DNA from 2 places in the Oryzomicrobium terrae genome. Region 2 is predicted to be linked to the other one. Evidence: predicted binding sites of a transcription regulator. Region 2 holds the regulator's gene; the other holds the start of a gene.
What was found. Region 2 encodes FNR, which switches genes on or off when oxygen is low (the NO sensors DNR and NnrR bind a similar motif). Its sites were predicted from a motif close to TTGANCTAGNTCAA; they were not measured.
Positions count from the first base shown of each region.

Region 1 (10,727 bases), 1.6 Mb from region 2:
CCCTGTTGGCCCAGCAGGATGCCTGGGAGTTCGTCACCTTCGAGAAGGAAGAAGAGGCGCCACCTGCGGTTTCGCGCTGGCTGGCCCAGCCGGCAGCCCTGGCCACCTGATTCCGGACGAGAGCTGCCGTGCTCGTTCTGCGCATTCTGGCGGTTCTGGTCATCATTGGTGTGGCGGGGTGTGTCGGTGCTTATTTCGTCACCGCGGACCGTCGCTACCTGACCATCGCCTTCCGCTTGTTCCGTTGGGCCCTGATCGTCGCTCTGGGTTTTTTTGGCCTGCTGCTGCTCGAGCGGGTCGCAGTGGTGGCGCCGCTTCCCTTCTGAGTTCCGGGCCGCTCGTCGTGCCCTTCAGGCACTGTGCTTGAGCAGGGATTCCAGGGCGCGGCGCAAGGGGGTGTCGGCCATCCCCGAGGCCAACTCGCCCAGGCCTTGCCGGGCTCCCGACGTGAGTGCGCGCTGGGGCCGGGGGCGCTCTTCCGGGGCCTCGGGCCCGGGTTGCACCCGTACCTGGATGCCGCTACACTCGACCCCAATTCCTAAAAAAACATCGGTCAATGAGGGGCTTAGCTGCTTCAGCTTGACCGCCACACCGCCACTCTCGGTGTGGATGACCACTATTCCCTGCTTGTAGTTCGCCACTCGGCTCGCCTGTCCCAGGTAAGCCGGCACGGCATCGGCATAGGCCGATTGCAGCCGGTTGAGCAGCCGCGCGTGCGCCATCAGACGGCCTAGGCCGTTGGGGGCGTCGAAGTAAGCGTTGATGAAGTCGGGCATAGGGAGATCAGCGTATGCACATCATTGTAGTCTCAAACCGCTTTGCCACCGCCAAGACCCTGACCTTGACCGGCCGGCATCTGCTGCTGGCCGGACTGGCCCTGGTGGGCAGCATCGTGGTGGGCAGCCTGGTGCTGGCCTATTTGTCGTTGCATTTCCGTTTGCCCGTGGCTGAGAACATGCTCGCCGCGATCCGCGAGCATGAGGCGCAGAAGAGCGAGGCTTTCCTGCGCGACAACGTGAACGCCATGGCGTTGCGGCTAGGGCAGTTGCAGGCCCAGGTGGTGCGCCTGGATTCGGTGAGCGAGCGCCTGATGGGGCTGGCCGGGGTCAAGGCGGGTGAAAAGGTGGGGCAGGGCGGCGCTGCCCTCAAGCCTCTCGATGCCCTGCCGACCGGGGGCCAGGGCGGCCCTCTGGTACTGCCGCAACCGGCCCTGTCCCTGGGACAGCTGAACCAAGAACTCGATCACTTCGCTCGCCGCGTCGACGTCCAGAACGATCAGTTTTCCCTGTTGGAGTCCGAATTGCTCGCCCGCTGGGCTGAAAAGAGTCGCTTGCCGACGGTGCTGCCGGTCGATACCCAGTGGAACGCCTCCACCTTTGGCTGGCGCATAGATCCGTTTACCGGCGCTCGTGCCCTGCACGAAGGTGTCGATTTCGTTGCCAGCGTAGGAACGAACATCGTTGCCGCCGCCGGCGGGGTGGTGGTGGCGGCGGAGTTTCATCCCCAATACGGCAATATGGTCGAAATCGACCATGGCAACGGCCTGTCCACCCGCTATGCGCATTGCTCCCGCCTGATGGTGCGCGAGGGGCAGGTGGTCAAGCCGGGCGAGCGCATCGCCGAGGTCGGCACGACCGGCCGTTCTACCGGGCCGCACTTGCATTTCGAAGTGCGCATGAACGGCGTGGCGCAGAACCCCAACCGCTTCCTCGAGCGGGCGCTGCCCAATCTGGCCCGGCGCTGAGTTTGGGTAAGGCTGCCGCCAGCCGCTCTTTCCCCCGTGCCATGCTCATGCCATGAACTTGGTGCATCCCGGGGCAACCCGCCCCCCATGCTAGAATCCCGCCTTTCGCGATTTCCGTGAGTTCTGGGTCTCTCCCGACATGATTTCCGGCCTTCTCAAAAAGCTTTTCGGCAGCCGTAACGACCGACTGATCAAGCAGTACTCCCAGACCGTTCGCCGCATCAACGATCTTGAGCCGAGTATCGCCGCCCTGAGCGACGAGGCCCTGGCCGCCAAGACGGCGGAATTCAAGCAGCGCCACGCCCAGGGCGAGTCCCTGGACGCCCTGCTGCCCGAGGCATTTGCCGTGGTCCGGGAAGCCGGCAAGCGGGTGATGGGGATGCGCCACTACGATGTCCAGCTGATTGGCGGCATGGCTCTGCACTACGGCAAGATCGCCGAAATGCGCACCGGTGAAGGCAAGACCCTGATGGCGACCCTGCCGTCCTACCTGAATGCCATCACCGGCAAGGGCGTGCACATCATTACGGTGAACGACTATCTGGCCAGTCGCGACGCCGAGTGGATGGGACGCCTGCACCGCTTCCTCGGCCTCACCGTGGGCGTCAACCTGTCCCAGATGGACCACGACGCCAAGCAGGCCGCGTACGGCGCCGACATCACCTACGGCACCAATAACGAATTCGGTTTCGACTACCTGCGCGACAACATGGTCTACGAGCGGGGCGATCGGGTGCAGCGCGGTCTGCATTTCGCCATCGTGGACGAAGTGGACTCGATCCTGATCGACGAAGCCCGTACCCCGTTGATCATTTCCGGCCAGGCCGACGACCACACCGAGCTCTACCTCAAGCTCAACCAGGTGGCGCCGCAACTGGTGCGCATGGACACCGAGGACGGCGAAGGCGATTACTGGGTGGACGAGAAGGGCCACCAGGTGCACCTGTCCGATGCCGGGCACGAGCACGCCGAACAGATCATGGTGGACATGGGCCTGCTGGCCGAAGGTCGTAACTTGTACGACGCCGGCAACATCACCCTGATGCACCACCTCAACGCCGCCCTGCGTGCCCACACCCTGTTCCACCGCGACCAGCACTATGTGGTCAGCCCCAAGGGCGAGATCGTCATCGTCGACGAATTCACCGGCCGCCTGATGGCCGGCCGGCGCTGGTCGGACGGCTTGCACCAGGCCGTGGAGGCCAAGGAAGGCGTGGCGATCCAGGCCGAGAACCAGACCCTGGCTTCGGTCACCTTCCAGAACTACTTCCGCATGTACGAAAAGCTCGGCGGCATGACCGGTACCGCCGATACGGAAGCCTACGAGTTCCACCAGATCTACGCCCTGGAAACCGTGGTGATCCCGCCGAACAAACCGGTGGTGCGCCAGGATCTCAATGACCAGGTGTTCCGCACCCCCGAAGAAAAGCATGCCGCGATCGTCGCCGACATCCGCGAGCAGCATGCCAAGGGCCGGCCGATCCTGGTGGGCACCACCTCGATCGAGAACTCCGAGCTGCTCTCCGCCCTGCTCGACCGGGAAAAACTGCCGCACCAGGTGCTCAACGCCAAGCAGCACGCCCGCGAGGCCGAGATCGTGGCCGAAGCAGGTCGCCCCGGCATGATCACCATCGCCACCAACATGGCCGGTCGCGGCACCGACATCGTGCTCGGCGGGGCCATCGACAAGAAAGTGGACGCCATCCGCGAGGATGAGGCCCTCTCCGCCGAGGAAAAGGCCGCCCGTATCGCCGCCCTCAAAGCCGAGTGGAAGCCCCTGCACGAGCAGGTGGTGGCCGCCGGCGGCCTGCACATCATCGGCTCCGAGCGCCATGAATCCCGCCGTATCGACAACCAGCTGCGCGGCCGTGCCGGCCGTCAGGGCGACCCGGGCTCGTCCCGCTTCTACCTGTGCCTGGACGACTCCCTGCTGCGCATCTTCGCCGGCGAGCGCCTCAAGGCGATCATGGAGCGGCTGAAGATGCCCGAGGGCGAGGCCATAGAGCATCCCCTGGTGACCCGCTCCCTGGAATCCGCCCAGCGCAAGGTCGAAGCTCGCAACTTCGACATCCGCAAGCAGCTGCTCGAATACGACGACGTCGCCAACGACCAGCGCAAGGTGATCTACGCCCAGCGCAACGAACTGCTCGAAACCGAGGACATCACCGAAACCATCACCGCCATGCGCCATGGTGTGATCGAGGAAACCTTCCGCACCTTCGTGCCGGAAGAGTCGGTGGAAGAGCAGTGGGACATCGAGGGCCTGGAGCGCAGCCTGCTGACGGACCTGCAATTGGCGGCCCCGGTGGGCGAGTGGCTGAAGAACGAACCCCAGCTGCAGGAAGCCGATCTGCTCAAGCGTCTGCTTGAAACCGCCGACCAGGCCTATGCCGACAAGATCGCCCTGGTGAGCGAGGATGCCTTCCACCAGTTCGAGCGCAACGTCATGCTGCAGCGTCTCGACGAGCGTTGGCGCGAGCACCTGGCCGCGCTGGATCACCTGCGCCAGGGGATTCACCTGCGCGGCTATGCGCAGAAGAACCCCAAGCAGGAGTACAAGCGCGAAGCCTTCGAGCTGTTCGAGCAACTGCTCAACGGCGTACGCAACGAGGTCACCCGCCTGCTCATGACCGTGCAGATCCGCTCTGCCGAAGAGGTGGAAGAGACCGCGCCCCACGCCGACGTGGAAAACGTCCAGTACCACCACGCCGACTACGACGAGGCCCTGTCCGGCGCCGATGCGGAGGCCGAGGCGGCCCCCCTGCCGGCCGGTGCCGGCGACAAGGTTGGGCGCAACGATCCCTGCCCCTGCGGTAGCGGCAAGAAGTTCAAGCACTGCCACGGCAAGCTCAACTGATGCATTGAGGGGGCGGTGGCGGGGGCTTCGTGCCGCCGCCGTCGCCCCTTTTTCTTTTTTGTTAGGTACCTCCCATGCCTGTCAATTACGCCACTCCCGCTCCTGAAGCCCTGTTCCCCGTCGCCGGCGTCGGTCTCGGCGTTACCGAGGCCGGCATCCGCAAGGCCAACCGCCGCGACCTGACGGTGATCACCCTGGCCGAAGGCTCTACCGTGGCCGGCGTGTTCACCGCCAATCGCTTCTGCGCCGCCCCGGTGCAGGTGTGCCGCAGCCACCTGGCGGCGGCCCGGGACGGCGCCGCAGGCATTCGTGCCCTGGTGGTCAACACCGGCATCGCCAACGCCGGCACCGGTGCCCCGGGATTGGCCACGGCCAACGCCACCTGCGCCGCCCTGGCTGAAAAGCTCGGCGTGACGGCGGGCCAGGTGCTGCCGTTCTCCACCGGCGTGATCCTGGAGCCCCTGCCCGTGGATCGCCTGGTGGCCGGCCTGCCGGCGGCCATTGCCGACCTCAAGGCCGACAACTGGCACGCCGCCGCCCACGGCATCATGACCACCGATACGGTGGCCAAGGCCGCTTCGCGCCGGGTGGTGGTGGACGGCAAGACCGTCACCCTGACCGGCATCTCCAAGGGCGCTGGTATGATCCGGCCGAACATGGCCACCATGCTCGGCTTCCTCGCCACCGACGCCGGCATCGCCCAGTCCTTGCTGGAAGCGGTGACCAAGGAGGCGGCGGACCAGTCGTTCAACTGCATCACCGTGGACGGCGACACCTCCACCAACGATTCCTTCGTCGTGGCCGCCACCGGCCAGGCCGGCGTGGCCTTCGTCTCGGGCAACGAGCCGGGCTGGGCCGAGGTGCGCACCGCCCTGATCGACGTGGCCCGGGAACTGGCCCAGGCCATCGTGCGCGACGGCGAGGGCGCCACCAAGTTCATGGCCGTCGCCGTGGAAGGGGGTAAAACCCGGGAAGAATGCCGCCAGGTGGCCTACGCCGTGGCCCATTCGCCCCTGGTCAAGACCGCCTTCTTCGCCTCCGACCCCAACCTGGGCCGCATCCTGGCGGCGGTGGGCTACGCCGGCATCGCCGACCTGGACGTGGACGGCATCCGCGTCTGGCTGGCCGCCGGCGACGACACCGTGTTGGTGGCCGAGCACGGTGGTCGTGCTGCCGCCTACCGGGAAGAGGACGGCGCCCGCGTCATGCAGTCCGCCGAGATCACCGTGCGCATCGACCTGGGCCGCGGCAGCGCCGCCGGCACCGTGTGGACCTGCGACTTCTCTTACGACTACGTGAAGATCAACGCCGACTACCGTAGCTAGGCCGCACGCCCACCCCTGGACAAGCCCGCCGCCGTGCGGGCTTGTTCGTTTTGGGGCTGCTTCCCTGGCAGGTCTGTGGCGGCCGGCCGGGCGGATAATGGCGCCTTTACCGTTTGGATGTGGCTAGCCATGAACGAAACAAAGGATTCCGTCGCGGAGCGGCGGTCGGCCGAGCAGGCCGCGGCGCGGGCGGAACGCCGTGGCACCCTGATCTTCGGCCTGATCGCCAGTGCCGTGATCGTGGCCCTGATCGCCCTGCTGATGGGGGTGGAAATCTACGGCGAGCGCATGGACGAGGGGCGCATTCCGCCCCCCAACGCCGCAGATCGCTGAGGTGGTATCGCCTGGCGCGGCGTTTCGTGGACTTGTCTGGCGGCGCGACGGCGCAGGCGTGAGCGCGGGGAGGCTGGACCGTGGGGCCTGGTGCCCGGGCCTGGCTGGCCTCATGGAGGTGTTGAGGTGTGTGTCATGCCATCGTCAACCGCGATGGCGCTTTTGGTGCCTCATGAAACTCCGCGCCAGTCGCGGACTTTCAGAGGGGTGAAAAACAGCCATCGTGGTTGACGATGGCTGGCCGGTCGTATCCCCTCGGTTGCGCGTCCGTAGCCGGCCCGGGAGGATGGCCCTGCCCCAGGGGGCAGTTTCCAGGCGCTCCAATGGAAACGGGGGCTGCTGCCCCCGTCGGTAGTTGCGGTGAGTCGTGTGGTTTACGGCAGGGCGGGGATGGTGAACTTGGGCATCTCGCCGGTCAGGCCGTGCAAGAAGGCCACCAGATCGTCCACTTCATCCTTGCTCAGGTCGGTCTTGAGCATTTCCTTGCCCATGATCTTCACCGCCTCGTCGAGCTTCCACACCGAGCCGTTGTTGAAGTACGGGTAGGTCAGGGCCACGTTGCGCAGGGTCTGGGTGCGGAAGGCGTGCTTGTCGCTCTCCTTCTTGGTCACCGTGTAGCGCCCTTCGTCGGTGGAGCCCGGCACCTTGATGGCGTAGAAGTTGCCGTCGGTGAAGTTGGGGCCGTTGTGGCAGCCGACGCAGCCTTTCTCGACGAAGCTCTTCATGCCTTTCTTCTGCTGGGTGCTGATTGCCGATTCGTCCCCGGCCAGGTAGCGATCGAAGGGAGAGTTCGGCGTGATCAGGGTGCGCTCGAAGGCGGCAATGGCCTTGGCCAGGTTGTCCGGCGTGACCGGATCCTTGCCGCCGAACACCTCGGCGAAGCGCTTCTGGTACTCGGGGAAGCCCTTCAGCACGGCGATCGCCTTGTCCAGGGTGATGTTGTGCTCGATGTTGGCCTGGAGGGGGCCCAGGGCCTGAGCTTCCAGGGTGGGAGCGCGGCCGTCCCAGAACTGGGAAGTGAGGAAGGCCGCGTTCAGGGTGGTGGGGGAGTTGCGCGGGCCGCGGGCGGCGCCGTGGCCGATGGCCCGGGGGATGCGGTCGGTGAAGCCCAGGGCCGGGTTGTGGCAGGTGGCGCAGGCGATGGTGCCGTCGCCGGACAGGCGGGCGTCGAAATAGAGCATCTTGCCCAACTCCACCTTGGCTTCGGTCTGGGGGTTGTCCGCCGGAATCGGCGCAATGGCCGGCAGCGGCTTGAACAGTTCCTTGAACTTGGCGTAGGGGTCGGCGGCCTGGCTGCCTCCGGCGACGAGCAGGCCGGCCAAGAGGAGGGGTAGAGCGGTTCTCTTTTTCATGACATCTCCCTTTTGCTGGTGAAAAACCTTTTCATCAGCAGGGGATTGTCGGTGGGGTGGGTTGGTAAATGTTGATTTAAATCAATCGGTTGCTATAGCTAACCCCTATGTTGGCGATAGGGGCTGGCTATGTGGAGGGCCCAGAGCCGTGGGGCTGGGCAGGGGCTTAGTGCAGCACCCGCGGGGCGGCGAGGGTGAATTCCGGGATCGTTGCGTCGAAGGTGGTGCCGTCTTCGGCTTCCATCTGGTAGCTGCCGCGCATGGTGCCTACCGGCGTCGGCAGGATGCAGCCGCTGGTGTATTCGAAGCGTTCGCCCGGCTTGAGCAGGGGCTGGTGACCCACCACACCGATGCCGCGCACTTCCTGCTCGTCGTTACGGGCATCGCTGATCACCCAGTGACGTGAAATCAGCCGGGCGGCGACCGTGCCGATGTTTTCAATGATGATGGTGTAGGCAAAAACGTAGCGCCCTTCCTCGCTGTCCGACTGCTCGGGAAGGAACTGGGGCGTGGCGGTGACGCGGATTTTGTAGGTGCCGGTGTCGGTAGGGGGTGGGGAGGAGTGATCGGCCATGGCTGCTCTTGTTGTGGGAAAGGGGGCAGAGGTCGTCCCGCTCCGGCTGCTGGCAAGGGAATCGCCGCGACGCTCGGGGCGGTTGCACTCTGACCACGGAGGGGAGGCGGGGTTCGCGCTAAAATTGTGCCTGAATCTACTTAGCGCCACTGGCCCGACTCCCCATGCACGTCATCGCCCCCAGCATCCTTTCCGCCAACTTCGCCAAACTGGGCGAAGAAGTCTCCGCCGTGATCGCCTCCGGCGCCGACTGGATCCACTTCGACGTGATGGACAACCACTACGTCCCCAACCTGACCATCGGCCCCCTGGTGTGCGAGGCGATCCGCCCGTGCACCACCGCGCCGATCGACGTGCATCTCATGGTCAAGCCGGTGGACCGCATCGTCCCGGACTTCGCCAAGACCGGCGCCAACATCATCACCTTCCATCCCGAAGCCTCCGACCACGTGGACCGCACCCTGGGCCTGATCCGCGATTCCGGCTGCCAGGCCGGCCTGGTGTTCAACCCGGCGACGCCGCTGCACTACATGGACTACGTCATGGACAAGCTCGACGTGGTGCTGCTGATGAGCGTGAACCCGGGCTTCGGCGGGCAGAAGTTCATCCCCGGCACCCTGGACAAGCTGCGCGAGGCCCGGGCCAAGATCGACGCCTACACCGCCCGCACCGGCCGCAGCATCCGCCTGGAGATCGACGGCGGAGTGAAAGTGGACAACATTGCCCAGATCGCCCGGGCCGGGGCCGACGCCTTCGTCGCCGGTTCGGCGGTCTATGGCGCCGGCAAGGACAGCGACCCCAACCGCTACGACTCGGTCATCGCCGCCCTGCGCGCCGAGTTGGCCGGGGTCTAACGTGACATGCAGAGGGCGCGCGACGGGCTGATATCCGTCGTCGCCGCCCTCGGCGGTAAAGGATTGTGATGGCGCTTCTCTCGGTTACCCTCGACCTCGATGGCACCCTGCTCGACACGGTGCCCGATCTGGCCGCCGCCTGCCATGCCATGCTGGCCGAACTGGGCCAGCCACCGCGCAGCGACGACGAGGTGCGCAATTTCGTCGGCAAGGGCATGGCGGTGCTGGTGGAGCGCTGCCTGACCTGGGAGGCGCCGCCCGCGCCCGGGCTGGTGCAGGCCGGCATTGCCGCCTTCCGCCGCCACTATGCCGAGACCAACGGCCGGACGGCGCAGCCCTATCCCGGCGTGTTCGCCGGACTGGACGCCTTGGCGGCCCAGGGCCTCAAGCTCGGGGTGGTGACCAACAAACCCGAGGCCTTCACCTTGCCGCTGCTCGAACGCCAGGGGTTGGCCGGCTACTTCGCCGCGGTGGTGTCCGGCGACACCCTGGCGCAGAAAAAGCCGGACCCGGCGCCGGTGCGCCACGCCTGCGAGCTGTTGGGCTGCCGGCCGGAAGAGAACGTCCACGTCGGCGATTCGAGCAACGACTTCATCGCCGCCCGGGGCGCCGGCTGCCTGACCATCGGCGTGCCCTACGGTTACAACGAGGGGCGGCCGGTGACGGCGTCGCCGGTAGACGTCGCTTCCTGCCATGCGCTAGTATCGGACCTTCATGAGGCCGCCCGGGTGGTAGCCGCATGGAATGGCGAAATCCGCACAGGGGCCTCGATTGTGTCTCTGGCGTCATCACCTAGCTGAACCAAACTCCGCACTCTTCTCCATCGTGACCCGCAAGAACGTCGTACTCCGGACGGAATGCCTGATCGGCCAGCAGCGCTGGCAATCGTGGCAGGGTTGGTGGCGCTCGCCGCGCCAACATTAATCCCCCGTCCGGGCCCGGACGGCTGACACCCGGGCAACGACGCGCCCCTCCCCGCACGGGGGCGTTCAAAAGAAGTAAAAACCTGCTTGCGAGGTTGCTGTGACCGAAACCGAATTCAACGCGCTTGCCGCGCAGGGGTACAACCGTATCCCGGTGACCCTCGAGACCTTCGCCGATCTCGACACCCCCCTTTCCATCTACCTGAAGCTGGCCGACGCGCCCTATACCTACCTGCTTGAATCGGTGCAGGGCGGCGAGCGCTTCGGCCGCTACTCGATCATCGGCCTGCAAAGCCCGACCCGCATCGCGGTGCACGGCCACCAGGTGCTGGTGCTCAACCACAACCGCATCGCCGAGCGGGAGGACGACACCAATCCCCTCGACTTCGTCGCCCGCTTCCAGAAGCGCTTCCGCGTCGCCCCGGTGGCCGGTCTGCCGCGTTTCTGCGGCGGCCTGGTGGGCGCTTTTGGCTACGACACGGTGCGCTACATCGAAACGCGCCTGACCCGCACCGCCAAGGCCGACGACCTGGGCACCCCGGACATCCTGCTGCTGCTCTCGGAAGAGATCGCGGTGGTGGACAACCTGTCCGGCAAGCTGACCCTGGTGGTCTATGCCGAGCCGGGCTTTCCCGGCGCCTACCAGAAGGCCCAGGCGCGCCTCAAGGAACTGCTCGCCAAGCTGCGCCAGCCCGCCGCCGTGCCCACGGAAACGCCCTGCGCCTCCCAGCCCGCCGTCTCGGTGTTCGGCGAGGCCCGCTTCAA
Region 1 is NZ_CP022579.1:2,829,972-2,840,698, reverse strand. It holds gene lpxC (UDP-3-O-acyl-N-acetylglucosamine deacetylase) at 1-110, shown strand, start outside; gene OTERR_RS12855 (hypothetical protein) at 129-326, shown strand; gene OTERR_RS12850 (DciA family protein) at 351-776, opposite strand; gene OTERR_RS12845 (M23 family metallopeptidase) at 791-1,744, shown strand; gene secA (preprotein translocase subunit SecA) at 1,884-4,601, shown strand; gene argJ (bifunctional glutamate N-acetyltransferase/amino-acid acetyltransferase ArgJ) at 4,676-5,926, shown strand; gene OTERR_RS12830 (hypothetical protein) at 6,056-6,259, shown strand; gene OTERR_RS12825 (cytochrome-c peroxidase) at 6,634-7,611, opposite strand; gene apaG (Co2+/Mg2+ efflux protein ApaG) at 7,778-8,185, opposite strand; gene rpe (ribulose-phosphate 3-epimerase) at 8,350-9,039, shown strand; gene OTERR_RS12810 (phosphoglycolate phosphatase) at 9,108-9,839, shown strand; gene trpE (anthranilate synthase component I) at 10,063-10,727, shown strand, end outside.
Region 1: a site for FNR is predicted at 7,683-7,696, ahead of OTERR_RS12825 (cytochrome-c peroxidase). Genes of this name have one in related genera too.

Region 2 (10,727 bases):
GGCACCAGCCACGCCGCCCCGGTCAATGCCGCCGGCCGCCCCCTGGCGGAGGCCGCGTAAATGGCCTTCGGCTCCTTTTCCGGGGGCAGCAAGGCCCCCATGGCGGAAATCAACACCACGCCGCTGGTGGACGTGATGCTGGTGCTGCTCATCATCTTCATCGTCACCGCGCCGCTGATGACCCAGGCGATCAAGGTGGACCTGCCCAACGTGGCCGCCCAGCCCACCGACGCCAAGCCGAAAACGGTGCGGGTCGCCCTGGACGGCGCCGGCAAGCTGTACTGGAACGACCAGCCGGTGGACGACGCCGCCCTGCGCGCCAAGATGGCCGCCGCCGCCACCCAGACCCCCCAGCCCGAACTGCACCTGTCCGCCGACCGGGAGACCCGCTACCAGCGTGTCGCCGAGGTGATGGGCGCGGCCCGGGAAGCCGGACTGGTCAAACTCGGTTTCATCACCCTCCCCGGAGACACCCATGGCAACCACCGCTAACGACTGCGCGGCTGGCGGCCGGAGCGCCTCGACCGGAGGCGCCCCCGGCGCCAAGGCCGGCGCCCCGGTCCTGTCCAGCAGCCAGCTGTTCCAAGGCAGCAAGACGGTGCGCATCGAGCACGCCGGCCAGTCCTACATCCTGCGCCTGACGCGGGAAAACAAGCTGATCCTGACCAAGTAGCCCGTAGCACCCCGACCAGGCCCCGCGCCTGATCCGGCCCGCCGCCGGGTGCTCGCTGCCCCGCGGGCAGCAGCCAGCCAGCACGGCCCCAAACCCGGGCCACGCCAGCCACCCGGCCGCCAGGCCTTCCTGCCGTTAGCTTTCCGTTGCAGTACCCGCCGTCCCGAACCTTGCGGTTCCCGACGGATTTGCGCCAGCAACCCACTCGCCCGCCGCTTCCCTCACGGCGGTTCCAGCGTCGGCAGCCAGCCCTCCTTTTCGACCCCGCTCCGCCGAGCGCCCGGGTCGCCCCTTCGCCGCTGACAACCCGGGCCGTGCCTTGCCGGCAGCGTGGTGCCGCCCGCCACAGCGCCCCGCGTGCAGCTTCGGCACCTGCCCCCTGCCCTGGTGCACCGCATCGGCACCGCCGTGCCGGACCAGCCCGGCCTGAGCGAGGACGAGCTCGACCTGGCCACCCACAAGGCCCTGGAGGACGCCCGCATCGCCAGCCTGCCCCCATGCTCGGCCTGATGGCGAGCCCGTTAGCGACCATGATCCCCATGGGCCCGGCGTTGAAATCCCTGTCCGACGGCAACCTGGCCCAGGTCTCGGAAAACCTGACGGTGGCCTTTTCCGCCGTGATCCTGGCCTTGATTGCCGCCTCGATCACCCACTGAGCGGTGAACGTGCGCCGCCGCTGGCTGACCGAGGAACTGCTGGAGATTGCCGCCCTGAAGCGGGACGGCCACGCCGAGCACGGCCATCCCCTGCCCACCTACCCGGTCCAGGAGGTGGCGTGATGGCCTTGAAGCTCCTGCACGAACCGGAAACCGAAGATCCGATCCTGTCGGTGGTGAACCTGATCGACATCTTCCTGGTGGTGATCGCCGCCCTGCTCATCACCGTGGCCAAGAACCCGCTGATGAATCCCTTCTCGCACCAGGACGTGACGGTGATCACCGATCCGGGCAAGCCCTCCATGGAGGTGGTGGTGAAGAAGGGCGAGAAGTACAAGGCCAGCGGCGCCATCGGCGAAGGCCAGGGGGCCAAGGCCGGCACCGCCTACCGGATGCAGGACGGCTCGATCGTGTACGTGCCCGAGGCCGGCGCCGACGCCTCGGCCACGGCCACGGGCTCGGCCGACTGTGCCGACTGTGCCGACTGTGCCGACTGTGCCGACTGTGCCGACTGTGCCGACTGTGCCGACTGTGCCGACTGAGTCCGGCTGCTCCGGGTACGGCACGCACCGTACCCGAATTCCCCAAACGTATTTGCCTCCCCTGCGAAACCCCGCGCCAGTAGCCGATCTCCACGTTGGTATCGTGAAACGCCGCGCCAGTCCTTGATCTACAGACACACCACTCGGAGATCGTCCAGGGACGTGGCTTTCCGGGCAGTAGCTGAAATGGCCAACCCGGTGGCCGATCAGGCGCCCCCACCCAATGGTCACGTCCACAACCAACAAAAAGCCCCCGCATCGCGGGGGCTTGGGGCGCGGCGGCGAAAGCCTGAAAGGCTTAGGCGGCGCCGCTCATCTGGGACTGCAGGTAATTCTGCAGGCCGGTGAGCTTGATCAGGCGCAGCTGCTTTTCCAGCCAGTGGGCGTGGTCTTCCTCGGTGTCGTCGAGCATGGTCACCAGCAGTTCGCGGGTGACGTAGTCCTGGGCCTTTTCGCACTCGGCGATGACTTCCTTGAGGTGCTTGACCACCGAATATTCCAGGGCCAGGTCGTTTTCCAGCATGGACGGGGTGTCCTTGCCGATATTGAGCGGCTCGCGCTTGCTCAGGTCCGGGGTGCCTTCGAGGAAGAGGATGCGGGCGATCAGCTGGCGGGCGTGCTCGCGCTCGTCTTCCATCTCGTGGTTGATGCGCTCGAACAGGGCGTTGAGGCCCCAGTCCTTGTACATCTCGGCGTGGATGAAGTACTGGTCGATAGCGGTGAGTTCGCCGGCGAGCAGGCTGTTCAGCTGGGTGATGATCTTCTTGTCGCCTTTCATGGGCAGGCTCCGTGTCTTGAGGTGGGGGAAGGGGACTAATGGGATTAGTGGGGCTGGTGGGCGCCGCCACTACGGGGAGGGTACGAGCTGCGTCACGCCACAGGGGCGACCGCCGCGGTGCCTGGCGGTCCAGTCCTCCATTCTGGATGCTCCCCCCGGCCTTTTCAACGTCACCGGCCGATTTCGTTAGCGATAGGCCTTCTCATCCGCACCGGCCCCGGTCTCGGCAGCGCCTTCGGCGACCTGGACCACGCCGCGTACGAAGCTGGTGACGCTGGCCCGCTTGAGGTAAGCGCAGGGCTTGCCGGTGCGCTTGCAGTGGTCCTTGAGGCGCCAGTAGGCGCCGTGGCTGATGCAGCCGGCCTGGCAGATCACCGCGTCGGCGGCGGCCAGGGTGCCGTCCAGGGCTTTCGGGTTGTCCTCCAGGCCGCCGTCGTGATGCACGAAGCGGCCACCGGCCTTTTCCACGATCAGCCGGTAGGCCTCGGTCAGGGCGGGAATGCCGCCGACGCACAGCACCGCACGGCCGGACAGGTCCGGTGCCGCCGCATTGCAGGCCGCCCCACAGGGGCGGGTGTCGGCACTGCTCCAGGCGTCGAGGGCGGTGGCGGCGGCATGGGCTTCGGCGCGGATGTCGGCCAGTTCCTCCCGGGTTTCGGCCAGGGCCCGGGCCAGCGCCCGCACCTGCCCTTCGGCGGCTTCGGCCCGTCGTGCCTGGCCTTGGGCCTGGCAACGCCAGCCGTCTTCCCGTGCCCCCGCCGTGGCGGCGGCTGCCTCCAGGGCAGCGACCCGGCGGCGCAGGGCGTCCCGCTCGGCCAGGGCGGATTCGAGGCCCGCCAACTGGCCGCGCACGATTTCCAGTTCGCCGACCTTTTCTGCCAGGCGCTCGGCGGCCCGTTCGGTCAGGCTGTCGAGCTTGCCGCGCAGGTCGGCCACGGTGGCGGCCAGGCTGGCCAGGCGCTGCAGGTCGGCATTCTGCCCGGCGCCCGTCTGGTGGGAGATCATGTGGATCTCGCCATAGATGCGGTGGGCCAGGTCGGCGCCGCAACGGGGATGGGTCCAGACCGCCCACAGGGCGCCGGGCACGTCGCCTCGGGCCACGGCGTCGCACCACAGCTGCCACAGGGCGGCTTCGTCCCGGGCCGGGGCAAACCGCTTCACCGCCAGAGCGTGGCGCCGCTCCAGCTCGCGTTGCATCAGGTCGGCAAAGGCCGTGCGGTTTTCCGCGTGGCCCACCGCCTGGGTGTGCAGGGCAAAGTCGGACAGGCCTTCCACGCTCACCCGGGCCTTTTCCGCCAGGCGGCGCAGCACGTCCATGGGCAGGCAGGTGCCGATCACCGGGCAGTGGTACTGGTGCTTGACCTCCCACAAGCGGCGGCGGCGCGAACCGGCGCTGTCCGCGGCGACGGGTATCCCGCTCTCGGACAAGCCAGACGCATCCCTGCCCAAGGCAAAGACCGGCCCCGGCTTGGCGGGCGTAGCGGCAAGGGGAAAGCGGATCGGCATGGCCGCTCCTTACGCCGGCAGCGGCGCGCTGGCGCGCTGCAAGGCCTCGGCGCTGCGACTCTGGGCGAGGGCCCGCCAGCGCCGGGTCATGCGCTGAACCATGTAGGCCAGGGGCGAACGGGGATCGACCAGGCGGCCCAAGGCGGCCAGCTCGCCTGCCACCAGGGCGGCCAGCAGGGGATTGTCCTCGGCGGCGTATTCGCTCATCAGGTAGAGCAGGCTGGCCGCCATGCTGGCGGCTTCATCGTCTTGGGTCAGCGGTTGGGCAAGGGCGTTCATGGTGGTTCTCCAGGTGGGATCTGCAGGCAGCCGGGAAACGCTAGGCCCCCGGCAAACAAATGATAATTATTCTCATTAAAAACGCAAGCATAAGCGTGCCATCCGCGGAATGGGTCCCCCTTAACGGCCCACTGCGGTATGCAACGCCAGCCCCTGGCGCGCCTTGCTGGCTGCGTGAACCGGCAGCACGGTACGCCCAGTCCAAAAGCGCCCTCCAGTTGGGACGAAGCCGTTATCGAACAAGACGCCGAGAACCATTCTCATTTGCGCCGTGTTGGGCTAGACTGGTCGTATTGGTGTCGTCCCAGGCCCATGGCCCGGGACGACACCGCACGCTCCGGAGAACACGTTCCATGATGCAAGCCCTTGTCATCGCCCTGCGGGAAGGCCTGGAGGCTTTTCTGATCGTGGCCATCACCCTTGCCTACCTGCGCCAGACAAACCGCCATCCCCTCACCACGGCGGTGTATTGGGGCACCGGTGCCGGGGTGGTCGCTTCGTCCATCGCTGGTTACTTCTTCGGCAAGGCAGAGAGCCAGCCCTTCTGGGAAGGCACCCTGGCGGCCATCGCCGCGGTGCTGGTGATTTCGATGGTGGTGTACATGCTCTCCGCCGCCAAGCACATGCGGGCCAACATCGCCGCCCGGATCGAAGCGGCCAGCCTCAAATCCGGCACCGGCGCCTGGATCGGCGTATTCGCCTTCGTCCTGCTGATGATCACCCGGGAAGGCATGGAAACCGCCCTGATGCTCTCTGCCGTGTTGTTCAGCTCGGGCATGGAGGACCTGGCCATCGGCTGTATCCTCGGCGTGCTGCTTGCCGCCCTGGTGGCCTGGGGCTGGGGACGCTTCGGCAGCCGTATCCGCCTCGACCGCTTCTTCAAGGTGACCTCGGTGTTCCTCGTCCTGTTCGCCCTGCAGCTGGTCTTCTACGCCTTCCACGAGTACACCGAAACCGGCCTGCTGCCCATCGACAACGACTACTGGCACGTCGTCACCGAGCCCTGGGGCCCGGAAGGCCAGTACGGCCAGTGGATCACTTATTCCCTGGTGGTCGTACCCCTGCTCTGGTTCGTGGCACTGGTGGTGCGGGACAAACTGTCCCAGCCGACCCGGCACGCCCCCTCGGCCCAGGTCTAACACTGCGTGCAGCCGCCGGGCTGCGCTGCAATGCCAACGGGGCACCCAAGGGTGCCCCGTTGTCTTTTCACGGTTTCATTCCGTTCGTCGCTTACCGCTCCCCGGTGCGGCCGGTCGGGATCAGCCTGCCAGCAGACGCACGGCAGCGAACAAGCCCCAGGCCCCGTAGGCCAGCACCAGGCTGCCCGCCACGCGCCGCACCACCGGGTGGCGTGCCCATTCCTTGAGACGCACCGCCAGCAAGCCGATCGCCAGCAAATTGGGCAACGTCCCCAGACCGAAGGCCAGCAGGATGGCCGCACCGCCTGCCGCCGAACCGGATGCCAGGGCCGACGCTAGGGCGCTATAGACCAGACCGCAGGGCAGGAATCCCCAGAGGAAGCCCAGGGGCAACGCCTGAAGCGGCGAGCGTACCGGGAGAAAATGTCGGGTCAGGGGCTGGATACGCCGCCACAGACGCTGCCCGCCCCGCTCCAGCGGCAGCAGCAATTGGGGCAGACCGAGCAGGTACAGGCCCATGCCCACCAGCAGCAGGTTGGCCAGCAGGAACAGGACCGTGCGTACCGGCCACTGGGCGGCAATGGCCGACTGCCCACCGGCCCCGAGCCAGCCGCCCAGGGCGCCCAGAAGCGCACCGGCAGCCACATAGGCACTGATCCGCCCCAGGTTATAGGCAAGATGCAAACCGCCCCGCCGCCCCGGAGCGCTGCCCGCGGCCAAGGCGGCGACGATACCTCCACACATGCCGACGCAGTGGGGCCCGCCAAGAAAGCCGACGAGGACGAAAGGCAGCAGGGAAGCGGGGGTCAAGGAATCCACGGAAACAGTTTACTACCGGTGGTGCGCCAGGCCGATGTCACTCGTGACAAGTGCGTCAATGTAGCCACGCCCGCGGCGGGGGCAGGAACGGCTGCGTGCACAGAGGTGTCGACGCGCCCAAGGAGCAACGTCGTAAAGCAACAGGGCGGCTAAGCCGCCCCGTCCGCGTAGGTGCTTGCCGAGCGAACCGCTCAGATGACTTTGGAGTAGCGGGTGCGCTGCCGGTCGGCACGCAGGTAGCGGTCGAACACCATGGCGATCACCCGGACCAGCATGCGCCCCGGGGGCAAGACGGTGATCCACTTGTCGTCCACCTTGACCAGACCCGCTTCTTCCATTTCCTTGAGGTCGTCAAGTTCGGCGGCAAAGTACTTACGAAAATCGATCAGGTGGGCAATCTCGATCGACTCCAGGGACAGCTCGAAGTGGCACATCAGGGCCTGGATGATCGAGCGGCGCAGGATGTCGTCGGCGCTCAATTCCAGGCCGCGCAACACCGGCAACTGGCCGGCATCGAGGCGGTCGTAGTACTCGTCCAGGGTACGCACGTTCTGGCTATAGGTGGGCCCCACCTTGGCGATCGACGAGATGCCGAAGGACAGCATGTCGCAGTCCGCATGGGTCGAATAGCCCTGGAAGTTGCGATGCAGCCGCCCCTGGCGCTGGGCCACCGCCAGCTCGTCATCGGGCTTGGCGAAGTGGTCCATGCCGATGAAGACATAGCCGGCCTCGGTGAGCTTCTTGATCGCCAGTTGCAGGATCTGCAGCTTGGCATCGGCGCTGGGCAGATCGGCTTCGAGAATGCGCCGCTGCGGCTTGAAGTGGTGCGGCAGGTGGGCGTAGTTGTAGATCGACAGGCGGTCCGGGCTCATCGCCAGGACCCGCTCCAGGGTGCGGTTGAAGCCCATCACGGTCTGGTGCGGCAGGCCGTAGATGAGGTCCATGGAAATCGACTGGAAGCCGTTGGCTCGGGCCGCGCTGACCACGTTGGCCGTTTCTTCCTCGGACTGGACCCGGTTCACCGCCACTTGGACGCGCTCGTCGAAGTCCTGCACGCCGATGCTCATGCGATTGAAGCCCAGTTCGCCGAGCACAGCGACGGTTTCTGCATCCACCTTGCGCGGGTCCACCTCGATGGAGAACTCGCCGCCGTCGAGTAGTTTGAAGTACTTGCGCGTCAGCCCCATCAACTGGCGCATTTCGTCGTGGGAGAGGAAGGTTGGCGTACCGCCACCCCAATGCAACTGGGCCACGTCACGGCTGCCGTCCAGGTATTCGGCCTGGAGGGCCAGCTCCTTGCCCAGGTACTTGATGTACTTGGCGCTACGCCCGTGATCCTTGGTGATGATCTTGTTACAGGCGCAGTAGTAGCAGATGGTATTGCAGAAGGGGAGGTGGAAGTATAATGACAGCGCACGTCCGGCCGCGCTCATCGGGCCGCCCACACCACCGATCTCGCGCTTCCCCAGCCACGCTTTGAGCGCATCGGCGTCAAAGGCTTCAACAAAACGGTCGGCCGTCGGATACGACGTATAACGCGGCCCGCTGATATCGAAGCGCTGAATGATCTCAGGATCGAAGACGACGTTGGACGCGTTGGAAGTTGGGGAGAGCGGGGGCGCCATTGCAGGGTAAGATGAGGGTTGTTCCGTAGTATTCATTGTATGGAACAGATTCACGTTGACCTGGATCAAACCGCAAATTGCCTAGGGGCAAAGTACTGGATATGTCCGAAAACCGGGCTTTGAAAACCGTCAATCTTTCGGTCATCAAGACCGCTTGTTCCAACTGCAATCTCCGCGAGTTGTGTCTGCCGCTCGGGCTGAATTCGCTGGAGATGGCCAAGCTGGAGGAGATCGTCTCGAACCGCAAGCGGGTCAAGCGCGGCGACCTGCTCTACCGCGCCGGCGAGCCCTTCGAGGCACTCTATGCGATTCGCAGCGGCTTCTTCAAGACCGACGTGATCATGGAGGATGGCCGGGATCAGGTCACCGGTTTTCAGATGTCCGGCGAGTTGCTCGGGCTGGACGGCATCAGCAACGAAAACCACTCCTGTAACGCCATCGCCCTGGAAGACAGCGAAGTCTGCCTGATCCCCTTCGACCACTTGGAACGCCTGTCACGCCAGGTGCCGACCCTGCAGAACCACTTTCACAAGGTGATGAGCCGGGAAATCGTGCGCGACCACGGGGTGATGATGCTGCTCGGCACCATGCGTGCCGAGGAACGTCTGGCCGCGTTCCTGCTCAACCTGTCGCAGCGCTTCGTCGCCCGAGGTTATTCCCCTGCCGAGTTCTACCTGCGCATGACCCGGGAAGAAATCGGCAGCTACCTGGGCCTCAAGCTCGAAACCGTCTCCCGCTCCTTCTCCAAGTTCCAGGAAGAAGGGCTGATCGCGGTGCAGCAGAAGCACATCCGCATCCTCGACATCCCGGGCCTCAAGCGCCTGATGAACCACGGCCAGGGCTGACCCCGGCCCCGGCCGTTCATCGCCTGCCCGGGCTCACCCCGGCATGGGGGCGCCGCGCCGGGTCGCCATCCGTTCGCCCAGCCCCCGCGCCACCGCCGCCGGCAGCACCCGCTTGGCCAGGGGTAGCAACTGCTCGGTTTCCAGGGCGATGTGCTCCCGGTAGAGGGCCGCCAGGGCAGCCACCGACTCCGCCGACAAGTCCGCCGCTCCGCCGGCCAGCAACTTGCCCAGATGGTCGAGCATCGCGTCCCGGGCCACGTCCATGCGCCGATGGTCCGCCAGCAAGCGTGTCACCAGCGCCGCCACCTCGTCATCCTCGCCGGTTCGGCCGGCCACTGCCGCGTGCAGGGCGGGAAACAGATCCACCTCCTCGTCTTCGTGGTGATGGGGGGCGGCCACGGTGAAATAGCGCACCACCCCCTCGATGGCCTGGCGTGCCGCCGCATCCACCCCATGCCGGGGCAGGTGCTCGACCAGCCGTTCCAGGGTCTTCAACTGGGCCTCGATGCGGCCGTGGCAGGCATCGAGCATTTCCAGGGGTTCGTCAAAGGCCGGAGCAGCCGGACCGAGAAGGGAAGCGGACATGGAACGCACTTTCAGGACAGAAACAGGAAAAAGCCCCAGGGATTGCGGCTGAGCGCCACCGAGACGATGTAGGCGAAGCAGCCCAGGGCGAGAATCAGGAACAGCACCCGTACCGCCTTGGTTCGCCCCCGTTTCAAGGCCACCGTGCCGCACAGGATGTAGGCGATGAGCCCCAGCACCTTGGCGGTGAGCCAGCCGGCGACGAAGGGGTACTGGCCAAGCAGCGCCGCCAGGCTCAAGGCGCTGGCGAGCAGCAGGGTGTCGACGACATGGGGAAGGATGCGCAGCAACCGGGCCTGAAGCAGGGGCGAATCGGCCAGCATGAGCCCGCCGCGCAACAGGAAGCCGAGACCGGACAGAGCCACGCAGGTGACATGCAGGTGTTTCAGGATCAGGTAGGCGGTCGGCATGGTTAGGTGGCGGCAAGGGTTTCGTCCATGCGGCGGCGTTCGCTGCGGTACAGCCGCAACGCCCCCAGGAGGTTCAGGGCGAGCACGGCAAACGCCGCCAGCAACAGGGCGCCGGCCGGCAGTGCCAGCCACTGGGGTTGCAGCGGAGCCATCAGCAGCAACGCCAGGGCGACCAGATGGACGTTGAGATGGCGCAGCATGCCGGACTCCGGCAGCAGGCGCTTCATGTTGGGCGGAATCACCCGGCCACGCCCCCGGTTCTGCAGATCAAGCCAGATCAGGAAGGGCACGATCTTGTAGAGCATGCCGCAAATCACCGGGACGAAGCCCCCCGCCAGGGCCAGGATGCCGACCCACAGCGGTAGCCGTTCCCGCCCCAGGCCAGTCGCCTCGCCCACGCCCCACAGGGCCGCGGCCAGGGCCAGGCCAAGCAGACCAAGACGCCAGAAGCGCTGAGTCGGATCGCCCCAGGGGCGGCGACTGCGCCGCTGCAAGCCGAGGGTGGCCAGGCAAAAGCCGAGGGCCGCGGCACCGAGCAGCAAGGCGAAGATCGCCCCCGCCCCTTGGCCGGCCTCGGCGTCACCCCACACCACCCGGCCGGTCCAGGCCAGCAGCAGAACGGTAAGCAGCGGCGCCAGACCTCGGACGATCCAGGAAGGATAGCTCGGGGTCAGTTGGAACATCGGCACCACTACCAGGGAAACCCCGACCAGCAACCCGCCGGCCCAGCCGAACAGCCCCCAGCCGGCGTGCAAGGTCGTCACCAGAATTACCGGCGGGCTGGCCAGGCCGGCCAGGCCACTCACCAGCCACACGCCCAGCACCAGGGTCACGACCAACGCAGGCAGGGTCAGATGCAGCGCCCCCACC
Region 2 is NZ_CP022579.1:911,053-921,779, reverse strand. It holds gene OTERR_RS04260 (MotA/TolQ/ExbB proton channel family protein) at 1-60, shown strand, start outside; gene OTERR_RS04255 (ExbD/TolR family protein) at 61-492, shown strand; gene OTERR_RS16695 (hemin uptake protein HemP) at 476-673, shown strand; gene OTERR_RS16120 (hypothetical protein) at 1,031-1,183, shown strand; gene OTERR_RS16115 (hypothetical protein) at 1,183-1,329, shown strand; gene OTERR_RS04240 (DUF2149 domain-containing protein) at 1,452-1,871, shown strand; gene bfr (bacterioferritin) at 2,170-2,649, opposite strand; gene OTERR_RS04230 (DUF2325 domain-containing protein) at 2,836-4,155, opposite strand; gene OTERR_RS04225 (hypothetical protein) at 4,165-4,434, opposite strand; gene OTERR_RS04220 (FTR1 family iron permease) at 4,788-5,573, shown strand; gene OTERR_RS04215 (sulfite exporter TauE/SafE family protein) at 5,694-6,383, opposite strand; gene hemN (oxygen-independent coproporphyrinogen III oxidase) at 6,584-8,017, opposite strand; gene fnr (fumarate/nitrate reduction transcriptional regulator Fnr) at 8,119-8,862, shown strand; gene OTERR_RS04200 (hemerythrin domain-containing protein) at 8,896-9,447, opposite strand; gene OTERR_RS04195 (SirB2 family protein) at 9,459-9,857, opposite strand; gene OTERR_RS04190 (hypothetical protein) at 9,860-10,727, opposite strand, start outside.